Regions from separate parts of the Pseudomonas sp. AC172 genome, predicted to be linked through region 2. Evidence: predicted binding sites of a transcription regulator. Region 2 holds the regulator's gene; the other holds the start of a gene.

Region 1 (7,943 bases), 3.0 Mb from region 2:
GGCGATGTTCCGCCACTTCATCGGCGGTCAACAGGCAGGCATGGCCGATTTCACCGCACTGTTTGCACCCAATGTGAATTCCTATCAGCGCCTGTGCCATCCCTATGCATCGCCCAACAACGCGTGCTGGTCCCACGACAACCGTGCCGCCGGGCTGAGAATTCCGGCCAGTTCGCCGGTTGCTCGTCGAGTGGAAAATCGTCTGCCGGGTGCCGACGCCAATCCGTATCTGGCGATCGCCGCCAGTCTGGCTGCCGGTTTGCATGGTATCGAGCATGAACTGGAACCGACCGAGGCGATTCAGGGCGAGTTCGAAGTGCCGGACAACCTCTCGCTGCCGTGTACTTTGCATGCCGCGCTCGAACGTCTGAAACGTAGCCAATTGGCGAGGGAACTGTTCGGACAGGAGTTCATCGAAGGCTACATCGCTTCGAAGACCATGGAGTTGACCAGCTTCTTTGATGAAATCACTCCCTGGGAACGGCGTGTTCTAGCAGCCCAGGCCTGACGAACTGTCGCCGCCGGACTATCGTTTTGATAGTCCGGTCTTTACTGCAAGGAGCCGCTCGGAACGCCGATGCGCCAAATCTGGAAATCCTTTCGAGCGCTGTATTTCGCCTCGCTGATGATGTTGATCGGCTCGGGCCTTCTATCCACTTATCTGGCCTTGCGTCTGGCCGCTGACAATGTCGACGGGCTCTGGGTCGGTGCGCTGATGGCGGCCAACTATTTCGGCCTGGTGCTGGGCGGCAAGATCGGCCACCGGTTGATTGCCCGGGTCGGGCATATCCGCGCTTATTCTGCGTGTGCCGGGATTGTCGGGGCGGCAGTGTTGGGCCATGGACTGGTCGATTGGCTACCGGCGTGGCTGGTGCTGCGGACCATCGTCGGTCTGGGCATGATGTGCCAGTACATGGTGATCGAGAGCTGGCTCAACGAGCAGGCGGACGCCAATCAGCGTGGCCTGGTGTTCAGCGGTTATATGATCGCTTCGTACCTTGGCCTGGTGCTCGGTCAACTGATTCTGGTCATGCATCCGGGGCTGGGTCTGGAATTGCTGATGCTGGTCGCGCTGTGCTTCGCGCTGTGTCTGGTGCCTGTGACATTGACTCGAAGGATTCACCCGGCGCCACTGCATCCGGCGCCGATGGAACCGCGCTTCTTTATCAAGCGGGTGCCGCAGTCGCTGAGTACGGTGCTCGGTGCCGGTTTGATCATCGGTTCGTTCTATGGTCTGGCGCCGCTGTATGCCTCGCAACAAGGGCTGTCGACCGAGCAGGTCGGTCTGTTCATGGGTAGCTGCATTTTTGCCGGGCTGCTGGTGCAGTGGCCGCTGGGCTGGTTGTCCGATCGTTACGACCGGGCGCTGCTGATTCGCTGCTTTGCCGGGTTCCTGGCGGTGGCGGCGTTGCCGTTGGCGGTGCTGCCGCAAGTGCCGCTGGAAGTGTTGTTCGGGGTTGGCTTTCTCTGTTCGCTGGTGCAGTTCTGTCTGTATCCGCTGGCGGTGGCATTCTCCAACGACCATGTCGAGGGTGATCGCCGGGTGTCGCTGACCGCGATGTTGTTGGTGACCTACGGGGTCGGCGCGAGCATCGGGCCGTTGCTTGCGGGCGTATTGATGAAGTTGTTCGGCAGCCAGAGTTTGTATGCGTTTTTCAGTTTCTTCGCGCTGGTGCTGGTGTGGCGGATCCGGCCGAAAGCCGTAACCAATCTGCATCAGGTCGACGATGCGCCGCTGCATCACGTGGCCATGCCCGACAGCATGTCCAGCTCACCGCTGGTGGCCGCCCTCGACCCTCGAGTAGACGAACAGGTGGTCCAGGAGCAGATGGTGCAGGACCCTGTGCAAGCGCCGCCGGCTCCCGAACCGGAGCCTGAACCCGATACGCAACCAGAGCCTGCGACAGAAACTGAAACGGATAGCGGCAGCGACAAGCCCGCGCCAGATCTCAGTGGCGGCAGACCTTGAACTGAACAAAAAATGCCGCGCATAAAAAAGGGCAGTCCCGCCAGGGACTGCCCTTTTTATTGGCCGTTACGAATCACATATCGTCTTTGTCGAAACGGCGTGCCTCACGTTGCAACTGATAAACGAAACGCTCAACGTTGCGCGCTGCCTGACCACTGATATTGTGGAAACGCAGGCCGGCAAAAGTAATGTTGAGTTTTTCTTCGAAGTGCAAGTAGCGTAGTTCGACGGAAGTTGGCTGGTTGCCGAACAGCGGCGGCGCGATCAGACGGTCATAGACTTGACCCAGTTGCAGGCGATCGGTGATATCGCCTTCGAAACGCAGCTTGCAGCCGGTCGCGGAGATATCCAGCAGTTTGCCGTTGATCGGCGCCTTGAGCTTTTCGCCGCCCAGTTCAACGCTGACCAGATCGGTCAGTTTCAGTGCGGCGCGAAAGGCATTGCGGCGCTGGTGGTAAACCACTTCGGTCGGCAGCTCGCCGGTGTAGAAGCGGTCACCTTCCGATTCCTCGATATTCAGCGTGCCGGTGCATTCCCAGGCAATGCGCACGCCTTCATGAAAACCTTCGACCTTGAACGGCTCGCCGGCGAGCAGGAAGCGTTCGCCATCTCGCGGGATCATCTCGTCCAGAGCGATCGAAGCGCTGTCGCGGTCGACTTTGATCAGGTAGCTCTGGAAGCGCTGGCTGCGCTCGTGAAAGGTGATGATCAGCGGATCGTGGCTTTCTTGCAGCTGGCGCAGGTTGCTGGAGATTTCCAGTGGCGTGGTGAGCACCTTAGGGGGCTGCGGAGCATCATCCGCGCTGAGGGCGTTGGACACGGTTTATCAATCTCCAGACAAAATATGACGACTAGCCAGCATTTTGCCAGCATGTTTCGCGGGTTGATAGGGCTGGCGCATCAACGGCTCATGCCTGGCTGAGCGGACGCGGTACGGCGGGCTTGGCAAAAGTACCGCTGGCGTTATAAAGCGCTGGCGCTTCACCACCGGTGAGGATCTTCAGCTGATTGGCCGTGGCGGCCTGCTGGATCTGGATCGACTGGCCATTCTTGACGTTGGCGGCCTGGCATTGAGCGATCAGATCGGTCAATGCGTCGCCTTGCGTCAACAACTGCTCGCCAATGCTCGACTGGCCAGCCAGTTGCGCAAGGCCGCTGCGGTCGGTCGGCAAGTTGAGGCTGGCGAGGATTTCGCTGCGTTTGCGGCCATGCTGTTCAAGCAGAATGATCAATGCCTGTTTGTGCGCCAGAATTTCTTCCAGCAGGGGCATGTCGCGACCGTGCAAAGCGAGAGATTCGGTTTGCAACAACTCCAGCAATTGTTGAGCTGGAGCAAAGTCGTCGTTGATCAGTTGCAATAAATTAGTGTCGTGCATGGCTGGCCTTGGGTGTTAAGCGTCCAAAAGCCTCGCGCCGGCAAAGGCCTAGCGCTGGGCTTCGAAGTTGAGCAGTTTGCTGGCTACACGGTTGCTGTCGACTTTATAGCTGCCATCGGCAATCGCGGCTTTCAACTCGGCCACACGGGCTTTGTCGACAGCAGGTTGATCGCGCAGCTTGTCAGTGACCTTCTGCAACTGTTGAGCCTCATTGCTGAGGTGTACCGATTCCCCGCTTTTTGCGGTACTGGCCGGTTCGGCCTGGGTATTCAGCGGCGCGGAGGTGCCGGTTTCGGCGGTTTCCTTGGCGTTGCTGGTACGTGTACTGCCCGTAAGTGACGAGGAGCTGTTCAAACGGCTGAAATCGATGACCATGATAAAAACCTCTGGGAATTTGGACGCTTGCCATGTTTTCGGCCATCCCCTGGAAAACTTTAGGCTCATTTGCAATGAGCCTTGCATGCGCCGGCGCGTGTCCTGCTGCGGCACAGTTTAGGGAACAGCCGGGGTCAGCGCCAGTTTTCTACATCGCGACTTCCACTTGGCCGGGCGCGGTGACTTGCGCCTTGATGACCCGTTGCGAGTTGAGGTTTTTCACGCGGATCTGTTCTTTCAAACCGCCATTGGTCAGCGCTTCACCGGGCATGCGCACGGCGAGCGTGCCGCTGCGCGCAGTGATGACTACTTGATCGCCCTTGCGAATGACTTCGGCCTGTTCCAGATGAACCAGGGTAATGACCTGATCGGCTACCGTTGGTCGGGTTAATTTCTGCCCGATCGCTTCGTCTACCGAGGTCAGAAAGCCTTGGTTGATCGTGCTCACGTCGCGCTCACGCAGAGTCACGTCCTGTGGTTCGATAATCCCCGCACGTTTGAGCGGACGCGTGGTGGTCACAATCTCGCGAAACAGGCGGACTTGAGCGGGCACGAATACGGTCCAGGGCGAGGCGCCTTCACAGCGAACCTTCACGGTAACCCGGCCCAACGGACGTGCAGGGCTCTCCAAAGTCGCTGTCAATTCCTTGTCGCACATAGGCATGCGCATACGGGGGTCGAGCTGGTTTACTTCGATTTCGTAGCGGCCTTCCGTTTGACTGGTAGCCAGATAGTCTTCTACGGTGAACTCAAGAAAGCCCTGAGTGACGCCGATAAGCATGTCAGGCAAGGTAACCGCATCAGCAATGGCAGGGCTGCCAGCGAAAAAGCAGCAGACGGCTGACATCGCGCAAAGGCTTTTGCGAGCGCGGGATGTCAGGTGTCGGAAAAATGTCGTTTGAGCGTTCATACGAGTTAAAAAGCAAGCGCCGTGCCGTTTAGCAATGAATGTGCGTCGCAACAACACTTGGCGTTGGTGTAGGAGTCTGGGCATGGCTGGTGTAATGGATTCGGTGAACCAGCGCACGCAACTGGTAGGGCAGAATCGCCTGGAGCTGTTGTTGTTCCGTCTTGACGGTCAGCAGCTCTATGGAATCAACGTGTTCAAGGTGCGGGAAGTGTTGCAATGCCCGTCGCTGACGTTGATGCCCAAGTCCAGTCCTGTCGTGTGCGGGGTGGCAAATATCCGGGGGGCGACCATTCCGATCCTTGATCTGGCAATGGCCACCGGTTCCGGAGCGTTGAAAGACAAGAACAACCCGTTTGTGATCATCACGGAGTACAACACCAAGACCCAGGGTTTCCTGGTCCGCTCGGTGGAGCGCATCGTCAACATGAACTGGGAAGAGATTCATCCACCGCCCAAGGGCACGGGTCGCGATCATTACCTGACCGCTGTGACTCGGGTGGACAATCAGTTAGTCGAAATCATCGACGTCGAGAAAGTGCTGGCGGAAGTTGCGCCGACACCGGAAGCGATTTCGGTGGGCGTGGTCGATGTCGAGACGCAGACCAAGGCATTGTCGTTGCGTGTCTTGACGGTCGATGACTCATCGGTGGCGCGCAAGCAGGTCACGCGTTGCCTGCAGACGATCGGCGTCGAAGTGGTCGCGCTGAACGACGGCAAGCAAGCGCTGGATTACCTGCGCAAGTTGGTCGACGAGGGCAAGAAGCCGGAAGAAGAGTTTCTGATGATGATCTCCGACATCGAGATGCCGGAGATGGACGGATACACTTTGACGGCCGAGATTCGCGCTGACCCGCGCATGCAAAAGCTTCATATCATCCTGCATACTTCGTTGTCCGGGGTATTCAATCAGGCGATGGTCAAGAAAGTCGGTGCTGATGACTTTCTGGCCAAATTCCGCCCTGATGACCTGGCATCCCGGGTAGTCGACCGGATCAAAGCAGCAGATATCAGCTAGGGGCGTTTTGTCCCTGGCGGTCAACACGATTTAAGAGGCGGCATCATTGTCTACGGGTAATTTGGATTTCGAACAGTTCCGGGTCTTCCTGGAAAAAGCCTGTGGCATTTTGCTCGGTGAAAACAAGCAGTACCTGGTCTCGAGCCGTCTCAACAAACTGATGGAGCAGCAAGGCATCAAATCCCTGGGTGAGCTGGTTCAGCGCATCCAGACCCAGCCGCGCAGCGGTTTGCGCGAGCAGGTGGTCGATGCCATGACGACCAACGAAACCCTGTGGTTTCGGGATACCTATCCGTTTGAAGTCTTGAAGAACAAGGTGCTGCCTGAAGCGATCAAGGCCAGCCCCAACCAGCGTCTGCGGATCTGGTCGGCCGCCTGCTCGTCGGGCCAGGAGCCGTACTCGCTGTCGATGTCGATCGACGAGTTCGAACGCACCAACCTTGGCCAGTTGAAGATGGGTGTGCAGATCGTTGCCACTGATTTGTCCGGCCTTATGCTGACCAACTGCAAGACGGGCGAATACGACAGCCTGGCGATCGGTCGCGGTTTGTCGCCGGAACGTCTGCAGCGTTACTTCGACCCAAAAGGGCCGGGGCGTTGGGTGATCAAGGCGCCGATCAAGAACCGCGTGGAGTTCCGCTCGTTCAATCTGCTCGACAGCTATGCCGCGCTGGGCAAGTTCGACATCGTGTTCTGCCGTAACGTGTTGATCTACTTCTCTGCCGAAGTGAAGAAAGACATCCTGTTGCGCATTCACAGCACGTTGAAGCCGGGCGGTTATCTGTTCCTTGGCGCTTCCGAAGCGCTGAACGGTTTGCCAGACCATTACCAGATGGTGCAGTGCAGCCCGGGGATCATTTACCAGGCGAAATGATTGCATCGGCAATACAAAAAACGGCAGGCCCGCAAAGGCCTGCCGTTTTTTTTGTGCCTGCGGAAATTCTCCTTAACACCAAAAATCCCTGTGGGAGCGAGCTTGCTCGCGAAGAGGCCGTCACATTCTGCATTTGCATTGGCTGACACTCCGCCTTCGCGAGCAAGCTCGCTCCCACAGTTGTCCGGCGGTGATAGAGAGGGAACGGCAAGCGGCAGAAAAGCGGCATTCGGCGGAAACCGGTTGCCGCTTTTCTGGCATTGCCGCTTTGCCGGCCTCTCGCAAAGCCCCGGTTTACGGGGTTTTTTCGCATTGGCACGCGGCTTGCTATAGCTCAGTTACGAAAAACCGGTCACCTGAAGGTTCCCGACATGAGCATCAGCTTCGATAAAGCGCTCGGCATTCACGAAAAGGCATTGGGCTTCCGCGCCCAGCGTGCCGAAGTGCTGGCCAACAACATCGCCAACGCCGACACCCCGAACTACAAGGCTCGGGATCTGGACTTCTCCAAAGTGCTTGAAGCACAGACCCAGAAAAATGCGAACGGCACCATCGCCCTGAACATGACCAACAGCCGTCACATCGAAGCTGAAGGCCTGGGCAACGGCGACGAATCGCTGATGTATCGCACGCCGATGCAACCTTCGATCGACCAGAACACCGTGGATGCCCAACTGGAACAGTCGAACTACGCGGAAAACGCTGTCGGCTTCCAGGCCAGCTTCACCCTGCTCAACAGCAAATTCAAAGGGCTGGTGTCAGCCCTGCGCGGAGAGTAATCCATGTCCCTGTCCAGCGTTTTCAACATTGCCGGCAGCGGCATGAGCGCACAGACCACGCGCCTGAACACCGTGGCTTCGAACATCGCCAACGCCGAAACCGTCTCGTCGAGCATCGACCAGACCTATCGCGCCCGTCACCCGGTATTCGCCACCATGTTCCAGGGCGGCCAGAACAGTGGCAGCAATTCGCTGTTCCAGAGCCAGGACGCAGCCGGTCAAGGCGTACAGGTGCTCGGAGTGGTCGAAGACCAGAGCAACCTTGAAGCGCGCTACGAGCCGAACCATCCGGCGGCCGACGCTAAAGGCTACGTCTACTACCCGAACGTCAATGTGGTGGAAGAAATGGCTGACATGATTTCCGCGAGCCGGTCCTTCCAGACCAACGCCGAAATGATGAACACCGCCAAAACCATGATGCAGAAGGTACTGACCCTCGGTCAGTAATAAGGGGCGACTGCCATGAGTGTTTCCGATACCACCAGCAGCTTGAGCATGAATGACATCCTGGCGAACTCGTCGAAAAAGACTGGTTCGACCACAGGTGGCATTGCTTCGGCGACCAACAGCGCCACCGGCGGCCAGGCCCTGGGCAAGGACGCGTTCCTGCAATTGCTGGTCACCCAGCTGAAAAACCAGAACCCG
Region 2 (7,943 bases):
GTCGTATTCACCGGGGCGGGTGAGTTTGACCAGCAGCTTTAAACGGGGCTTGGATTCTTCTTCGGGATGGTTCTTGCCGGAGACCTTGTAGAACACGTCGATGGCGTCACCGTCGATCACATAACTCTTGGCCAGGGTGAAGACTACATCCCGATTGAGTTCGGACTCGTGCTCGAGGGTTTTGCTCCATACCTCATCCTTCTCGTTGTTCCAGAAGAAATCGACTCGGTCCGTGAGTTTCATTTCGAACCAGGCAGGGATGACCACTTGCAAACCGTTTTCCACTGCACGAATGGGGATGCCGCCATCGTAACCATCTGGTGGGTCAAGGGTAGTCAGGGCAGGGAAGTAAATGGGCTTCAGGGCAAAAGGTTTCTGGTCGGCCATGGCTGCGTGCTCCGTTCGGTTTGGCAACGGAGTGATTGAACGCGCATGGGCGGAATTGCGCACCTGTCAGATCTGACAGGTGAGGGCCGAAATCCGACGGATGGTAATTTTGAGAGAGGTGGAGTCGAAGCTGAAAAAGCCTTAGAGATCGATCGTTCCCACGCTCTGCGTGGGAATTCAGCCCGGTACGCTCCGCGTCCCTTCCAAAGCCGAACGCGGAGCGTCCGTTGAGGCGTTTCTTTGCGGCGCGTGGGAACGATCAGTAGCCGAACTAATCCGGCACCTCCAGATTATCCATCACCCGATTCACCGCCAGCTCGCCGAGCATGATCAGTTGCGCGATCCCCAACAGCGTCCTGCGCTGCGACGCGGGTACGAGATGGGCGAAGTCATGGGCGATGGTTCTGGCTGAGGCGAGTGTTTCGCTGGCATCGGCCAGCAGTTCTTCGTTTTTGAAGTCTGCGGTGACGGCGTACATTCTGCGGGTTTTACGGGGCGGTGGCGTGGAGCCGGGTGGGCAGAGGTAGTGATCGAGCGCGCGTTCGGCGGCGTCGTTGAGCTTTTTTGAATCTAGGGATTCGTAGGGGGAGGCGAGGTCGGTTTCGGGTGGGTTGGGTGTTGGTTTGATCATGGTGAAACTCCTGAGTTTATGGAGCCACTCTTTTCCCTGTCGCTAAACAGGTGAAGGTGGCAGCTGTACGCAGGTTAGCGAACCGGTCTCAGGCACACCGGTAGACCCAAAGGTCTCCCGCATACAGCCGCCATAACGTAATTGCGGGCGAAGAGTCCCACAACGAAGCCACGAACGCTGATGCACTGAGTTGGTCCGAGTCGCTAAACCCGATCGCTGATTCGTCAGCGACCGATCCACAATAGAACCCGGCCCCAAGGTGCACAAGCCGGCGGATTCTGGCGTAGCTGTAGGCAATGACGCAAGAATATGTAGCCTTAAAGGCGTGTCTGAAGGTGTCTTTTAAACACCTGAGTTTAAAAGGCGATTTGCACTAACTCGACTGGCCCCTTCGCGAGCAGGCTCACTCCTACAGGGGGCATGTTTTCTCTCCCGATTTCACTCCTTGGCAAAAGTTGGAAAGCTTCTTGCAGTACCCGCCGTGAGCCCGCTCTGGGCGTCAAAAGTTTGCTTTAAAGGAACGGGGAAAACCGGTGGATCGCTCTCAGTTATTCAACACAGCACGCACAAACGTTGCCGATTTAAGTCGAGGCAATCTGGGCGTGCCGTTGCTGTTGCTGGTGATGCTGGCGATGATGATGTTGCCGGTGCCGCCGTTCCTGCTCGACGTGTTCTTTACCTTCAACATCGCGCTGTCGATCGTCGTCCTGCTGGTCTGCGTGTATGCGCTGCGGCCGCTGGATTTCGCCGTGTTCCCGACGATTTTGCTGGTCGCGACGTTGCTGCGGCTGGCGTTGAACGTCGCGTCGACGCGCGTTGTAATGCTCCACGGTCAGGACGGCCACGCCGCTGCCGGTAAGGTGATTCAGGCCTTCGGTGAAGTGGTGATCGGCGGTAACTACGTGGTCGGTATCGTGGTTTTTGCGATCCTGATGATCATCAACTTCGTTGTGGTGACCAAAGGTGCCGGGCGGATTTCCGAGGTGAGCGCGCGTTTCACCCTCGATGCGATGCCCGGCAAACAAATGGCGATCGACGCCGACCTCAACGCCGGTTTGATCGACCAGAACCAGGCCAAGGCGCGCCGTCAGGAAGTCGCCCAAGAGGCGGAGTTCTACGGTTCGATGGACGGTGCCAGCAAGTTCGTTCGCGGTGACGCCATCGCCGGCCTGCTGATTCTGTTCATCAACCTTATCGGCGGCATGGCCGTTGGTATCTTCCAGCACAACATGAGCTTCGGCGATGCCGGTCGGGTTTACGCCTTGCTGACCATCGGTGACGGTTTAGTGGCGCAATTGCCATCACTGTTGTTATCGACAGCGGCAGCGATCATGGTGACCCGTGCTTCCGGTTCGGAAGACATGGGCAAGCAGATCAATCGTCAGATGTTCGCCTCGCCGAAAGCGCTGGCGGTGGCGGCCGGTCTGATGGCGGTCATGGGCCTGGTGCCGGGCATGCCGCACTTCTCGTTCCTGAGCATGGCTGCGTTGGCCGCTGGCGGCGCCTACCTGTTCTGGAAGAAACAGAACGTCGCCAAGGTCGTGGCGCTGGAAGAGGTCAAGCGTCAGCAGGAACTGCTGCCGTCGCCGGCCCGCGCTATGGAAACCAAAGAGCTGGGCTGGGACGACGTAACGCCAATCGACATGATCGGCCTGGAAGTCGGCTATCGCTTGATTCCGCTGGTGGATCGCAATCAGGGCGGGCAATTGCTGGCGCGGATCAAGGGCGTGCGCAAGAAGCTCTCGCAGGATCTGGGCTTCCTCATGCCAACTGTGCACATTCGTGACAACCTCGATCTGGCGCCCAGCGCCTATCGCCTGACCCTGATGGGCGTGATCCTCGCCGAAGCCGAGATCTATCCGGACCGCGAACTGGCGATCAACCCGGGCCAGGTCTACGGCACACTCAACGGTATCAACGCCAAAGATCCGGCTTTCGGCCTGGAGGCGGTGTGGATCGAAATCAGCCAGCGTGCCCAGGCACAATCCCTCGGTTATACGGTGGTTGACGCGAGCACCGTGGTCGCCACGCACTTGAACCAGATTCTGTACAAGCACTCCAGTGAGCTGATCGGCCACGAAGAAGTGCAGCAACTCATGCAATTGCTGGCCAAAAGCTCGCCGAAACTGGCAGAAGAGCTGGTGCCGGGCGTGGTCTCGTTGTCGCAGTTGCTCAAAGTGCTGCAAGCGCTGCTCGCCGAACACGTGCCGGTGCGCGATATCCGCAGCATTGCCGAAGCCATCGCCAACAACGCCGCGAAGAGTCAAGATACCGCCGCGCTGGTGGCTGCTGTGCGGGTCGGCGTATCACGCGCCATCGTCCAAAGCATTGTAGGCACTGAGTCGGAGCTGCCTGTGATCACCTTGGAACCAAGGTTGGAACAAATATTGCTCAATAGTCTGCAGAAGGCAGGACAAGGCTCGGAAGAGGGCGTTCTGCTGGAGCCAAGCATGGCCGAGAAGCTGCAGCGTTCGCTCATCGAAGCGGCGCAGCGTCAGGAAATGCAAGGTCAGCCGGTGATCCTTTTGGTCGCTGGCCCGATCCGCGCGATGCTCTCGCGCTTTGGCCGCCTCGCAGTCCCTGGGCTGCATGTGCTGGCCTACCAGGAAATACCGGACAACAAGCAAGTGACCATCGTTGCGACAGTAGGGCCCAACGGCTGAGGTAGTGGTTTATGCAAGTTAAGCGTTTCTTTGCCGCCGATATGCGTCAGGCCATGAAGCTGGTTCGTGATGAGCTGGGCGCTGATGCCGCCATCATTGGCAACCGCCGCATTGCCGGCGGTGTTGAGCTGACGGCGGCACTGGATTACAAATTGTCGGCGCTGGCGCCACGGGTTCCGAACATGGAGCTCGAAGACGAGCTGCGCAAGACCCAATCGCGCATCGTCACCGCCCAGGCCGAGTTGAGCCTGCGGGGCGAAGCCGACGGCAACAGCAATCGCCAGATTTTCGCCGGGCTGCCGTTGACGGCTGGCCTGCCTTTGACCGCCGCAGAACCGCTGAGCGAGCCGACCTACGCCGCTCCGGCGCGTCCGGCCCCGGCGCCTGCGCAGTCTTCCGGCGGTGTTGATCCGCGTGCACTGGATTCGATGCGCTTTGAATTGAACAGCCTGCGCGAGCTGATGGAAGTCCAGCTCGGCACCCTGGCCTGGAATCAGCTGCAAGGCAGCCGTCCGGCGCAAGCCAATCTGTATCGCCGTCTGCAACGTATCGGTCTGTCCGGGCCGTTGTCGCGCGATTTGTTGGCGATGATCACTGATATCGAAGAGCCGCGTCAGGCCTGGCGCATGCTGCTCGCGCACCTGGCACGGATGATTGCCGTACCGGAAGTCGAGCCGCTGGAAGAGGGCGGTGTGATTGCCATGGTCGGCCCTGCCGGCATGGGCAAGACCACCACGCTGGCCAAGCTTGCCGCGCGTTATGTGCTGAAATACGGCGCGCAGAATGTGGCGCTGGTGAGCATGGACAGTTTCCGTATCGGCGCGCAGGAACAACTGAAGACCCTGGGGCGCATTCTCAATGTGCCGGTGACTCACGTCGATCCTGGCCAATCGTTGGTGCAAGCGCTGGATCCACTGCTGCGCAAACGCGTGGTGTTGATCGATACTGCCGGCCTGCAAGCCAGCGATCCGGCCCTGCGCATGCAGCTCGAAAGTCTGGCCGGTCGTGGCATTCGCTCAAAAAATTATCTGGTCTTGGCAACCACCAGCCAGAAACAGGTTCTAACCGCCGCTTATCACAGTTACAAGCGTTGCGGGCTCGCCGGGTGCATCCTGACTAAACTGGATGAAACGGCCAGCCTTGGCGAAGTGTTGAGCCTGGCGATCAGTCATGAATTGCCGGTCGCGTACCTGACCGATGGCCCACGGATTCCGGATGATCTGCATCTGCCGCGCCGTCATCAACTGGTCAGCCGCGCCGTCAGCGTGCAAATGCAGGAAGAACCCAGCGAAGAAGCCATGGCCGACATGTTCGCTGATATCTATCACAGCCCGACCAAGCAGGTAGGCTGAGGTATTCATGAACAGTTTTTGTACCTACATCGATGGTCTGCCATGCATTGTTCCGGTTGTGAACGCGCAGCCAGTAATGTGGCCTCCGTCTATGCAAGACAAGGTAAAGAAATAACATGGGCAGCATGCATCCCGTACAGGTGATCGCGGTGACCGGCGGCAAAGGTGGCGTCGGCAAGACTAACGTGTCAGTGAACTTGTCCCTGGCGCTGGCAGAGCTTGGCCGTCGGGTCATGTTGCTGGACGCCGATCTGGGGCTGGCGAACGTCGACGTATTGTTGGGTCTGACCCCTAAACGCACGCTGGCCGACGTCATCGAAGGCCGTTGCGAATTGCGCGACGTGCTGTTGCAAGGCCCCGGTGGCATTCGCATCGTCCCGGCCGCGTCCGGCACGCAGAGCATGGTGCACCTGAGCCCGGCGCAGCACGCCGGCCTGATTCAGGCATTCAGCGACATCGGCGACAATCTCGACGTATTGGTGATCGACACCGCTGCGGGTATTGGTGACTCGGTAGTCAGTTTTGTCCGCGCCGCGCAGGAAGTGTTGCTGGTGGTCTGCGACGAGCCAACCTCGATCACTGACGCCTACGCACTGATCAAACTGCTCAACCGCGACTACGGCATGAACCGCTTCCGCGTGCTGGCCAACATGGCGCAGAGCCCGCAGGAAGGGCGCAACCTGTTCGCCAAGTTGACCAAGGTCACGGATCGCTTCCTGGACGTGGCCCTACAATACGTCGGCGCCGTGCCTTACGACGAAAGCGTGCGTAAAGCGGTGCAGAAGCAGCGTGCGGTGTACGAAGCCTTCCCGCGTTCCAAGTGCGCGCTGGCGTTCAAGGCGATCGCGCAGAAGGTCGATACCTGGCCGCTGCCCGCCAACCCGCGTGGCCACCTTGAGTTTTTCGTCGAGCGCCTCGTGCAGCAAACGGCAGGGCCCGTGCTATGACCGCAAGCGGTATGAACTACTACAAGAAGTCGGCACGTGACGCGCAGTACGAACTGATCGAGCGTTACGCGCCACTGGTCAAACGCATTGCCTATCACTTGCTGGCACGGTTGCCAGCGAGTGTGCAGGTCGAAGACCTGATTCAGGCCGGGATGATCGGCCTGCTCGAAGTCTCGACCAAATACGACGCCAGCAAAGGCGCCAGTTTCGAAACGTACGCGGGCATACGAATCCGCGGCGCGATGCTCGACGAAGTGCGCAAAGGGGACTGGGCACCACGCTCGGTTCACCGTAATACCCGTATGGTCAGCGACGCGATTCGCTCAATTGAAGCTAAAACCGGCCGTGATGCTAAAGATCACGAGGTTGCGGCCGAACTCCAATTGAGTCTCGACGATTACTACGGGATTTTGAATGACACCTTGGGCAGTCGCCTGTTCAGTTTCGACGATCTGTTGCAGGACGGCGAACACGAAGGGCTGCACGAGGATGGCGCGAGTGCTCATCTCGAGCCGTCGCGCGATCTGGAAGATGAACGCTTCCAGGCAGCGCTGGCGGACGCGATTGCCAATTTGCCGGAGCGTGAGCGACTGGTGTTGGCGCTGTACTACGACGAAGAGCTGAACCTCAAGGAAATCGGTGAAGTCCTTGGCGTCAGTGAATCGCGGGTCAGCCAGTTACACAGCCAGTGCGCGGCCCGTTTGCGGGGGCGTTTGGGGGAGTGGCGAGCGCGCTGAAGGCAGTGTGGGGACACTGCGAACGAGGCTGGTGCGGTGATGAACGGCACCGGTCTTGCTCTGTTGTGCTCCAGACAGTCTTCGAGTGCTGCGCCGATTGATTGAAGTGGCGCGTCCAGGTGCTGGGCGCGTTTAAGACTGCTTGGAGGTCGAATTGAACAAAGACATGAAAATCCTCATCGTTGATGACTTCTCAACGATGCGGCGGATCATCAAGAACCTGCTGCGTGATCTTGGGTTCACCAACACCGTCGAGGCTGACGATGGCGTGACTGCCATTCCAGTGCTCAACAGCGGAAGCATCGACTTTCTGGTAACGGACTGGAACATGCCGGGCATGACCGGTATCGACCTGCTGCGCCACGTGCGTGCCGATGAAAAACTCAAGCACCTGCCAGTGCTGATGGTGACTGCAGAAGCCAAGCGCGAGCAGATCATCGAAGCCGCTCAGGCCGGTGTGAACGGCTACGTAGTCAAACCTTTCACGGCTCAGGCGTTGAAAGACAAAATCGAGAAGATTTTCGAACGCATCGGCTGATGAACGCGCGGGGGAGCTATGGAGCATAACGAATCTTCACAGGGCGATTTCGAGTCGACCCTGAAAAAACACGCGGTCGAACTGGTCGAGAGCCTTGAAAAAGGCAGGTTCGGCGACGCTGTGCAACTGATCCATGAGCTCAATCAGACCCGTGACCGCGGCCTGTATCAGGAAGTCGGCAAGCTCACACGTGAACTGCACAGTGCGATCGTCAACTTCCAGATCGACCCGAACATGCCACAGGCTGAGGAAGTGTCGCAAATCACCGACGCCACCGAACGCCTGGGCTATGTGGTCAAGCTGACAGAAGCCGCGGCCAACCGCACCATGGATCTGGTGGAAAGCGCCACGCCGGTGGTCAACAGTCTGGCTGATGAAGCCCAGACCTTGAGCGCCGATTGGGGTCGCTTCATGCGTCGCGAGGTCGGGGCTGAAGAGTTCCGCGAGCTGGCGCGCCGGGTCGACGGTTTTCTGTCACGCAGCAGCACGGACAACCGTGCGGTGTCGAGCAATCTCAACGACATCCTGCTGGCCCAGGATTACCAGGACCTGACCGGTCAGGTGATCAAGCGTGTGACCCAACTGGTCACCGAAGTCGAAAGCAATTTGCTCAAACTCGTGCTCATGGCCAGTCAGGTCGACCGCTTTGCGGGCATCGAACATGACCGCGCCGCGATGCTTGCAGAAA

What was found. Region 2 encodes FliA, which starts transcription of late flagellar genes. Its sites were predicted from a motif close to CTAAAGTTTNNNNNNNNNNNGCCGNTAA; they were not measured.
Region 1: flgM (flagellar biosynthesis anti-sigma factor FlgM) is a predicted target of FliA. The motif match lies at 3,756-3,783, and genes of this name have one in related genera.

Annotation. Positions count from the first base shown of each region.
Region 1 covers NZ_OZ409868.1:3,624,210-3,632,152, reverse strand. The annotation lists gene ACZ0A4_RS16350 (glutamine synthetase family protein) at 1-508, shown strand, start outside; gene ACZ0A4_RS16345 (MFS transporter) at 578-1,969, shown strand; gene ACZ0A4_RS16340 (flagellar brake protein) at 2,043-2,789, opposite strand; gene ACZ0A4_RS16335 (flagella synthesis protein FlgN) at 2,878-3,345, opposite strand; gene flgM (flagellar biosynthesis anti-sigma factor FlgM) at 3,394-3,720, opposite strand; gene flgA (flagellar basal body P-ring formation chaperone FlgA) at 3,869-4,630, opposite strand; gene ACZ0A4_RS16320 (chemotaxis protein CheV) at 4,713-5,645, shown strand; gene cheR (protein-glutamate O-methyltransferase CheR) at 5,692-6,519, shown strand; gene flgB (flagellar basal body rod protein FlgB) at 6,891-7,298, shown strand; gene flgC (flagellar basal body rod protein FlgC) at 7,302-7,745, shown strand; gene flgD (flagellar hook assembly protein FlgD) at 7,761-7,943, shown strand, end outside.
Region 2 covers NZ_OZ409868.1:651,650-659,592, forward strand. The annotation lists gene ACZ0A4_RS03050 (hypothetical protein) at 1-387, opposite strand, end outside; gene ACZ0A4_RS03055 (DUF6124 family protein) at 659-1,018, opposite strand; gene flhA (flagellar biosynthesis protein FlhA) at 1,552-3,681, shown strand; gene flhF (flagellar biosynthesis protein FlhF) at 3,693-5,033, shown strand; gene fleN (flagellar synthesis regulator FleN) at 5,150-5,980, shown strand; gene fliA (RNA polymerase sigma factor FliA) at 5,977-6,717, shown strand; gene ACZ0A4_RS03080 (chemotaxis response regulator CheY) at 6,884-7,255, shown strand; gene ACZ0A4_RS03085 (protein phosphatase CheZ) at 7,274-7,943, shown strand, end outside.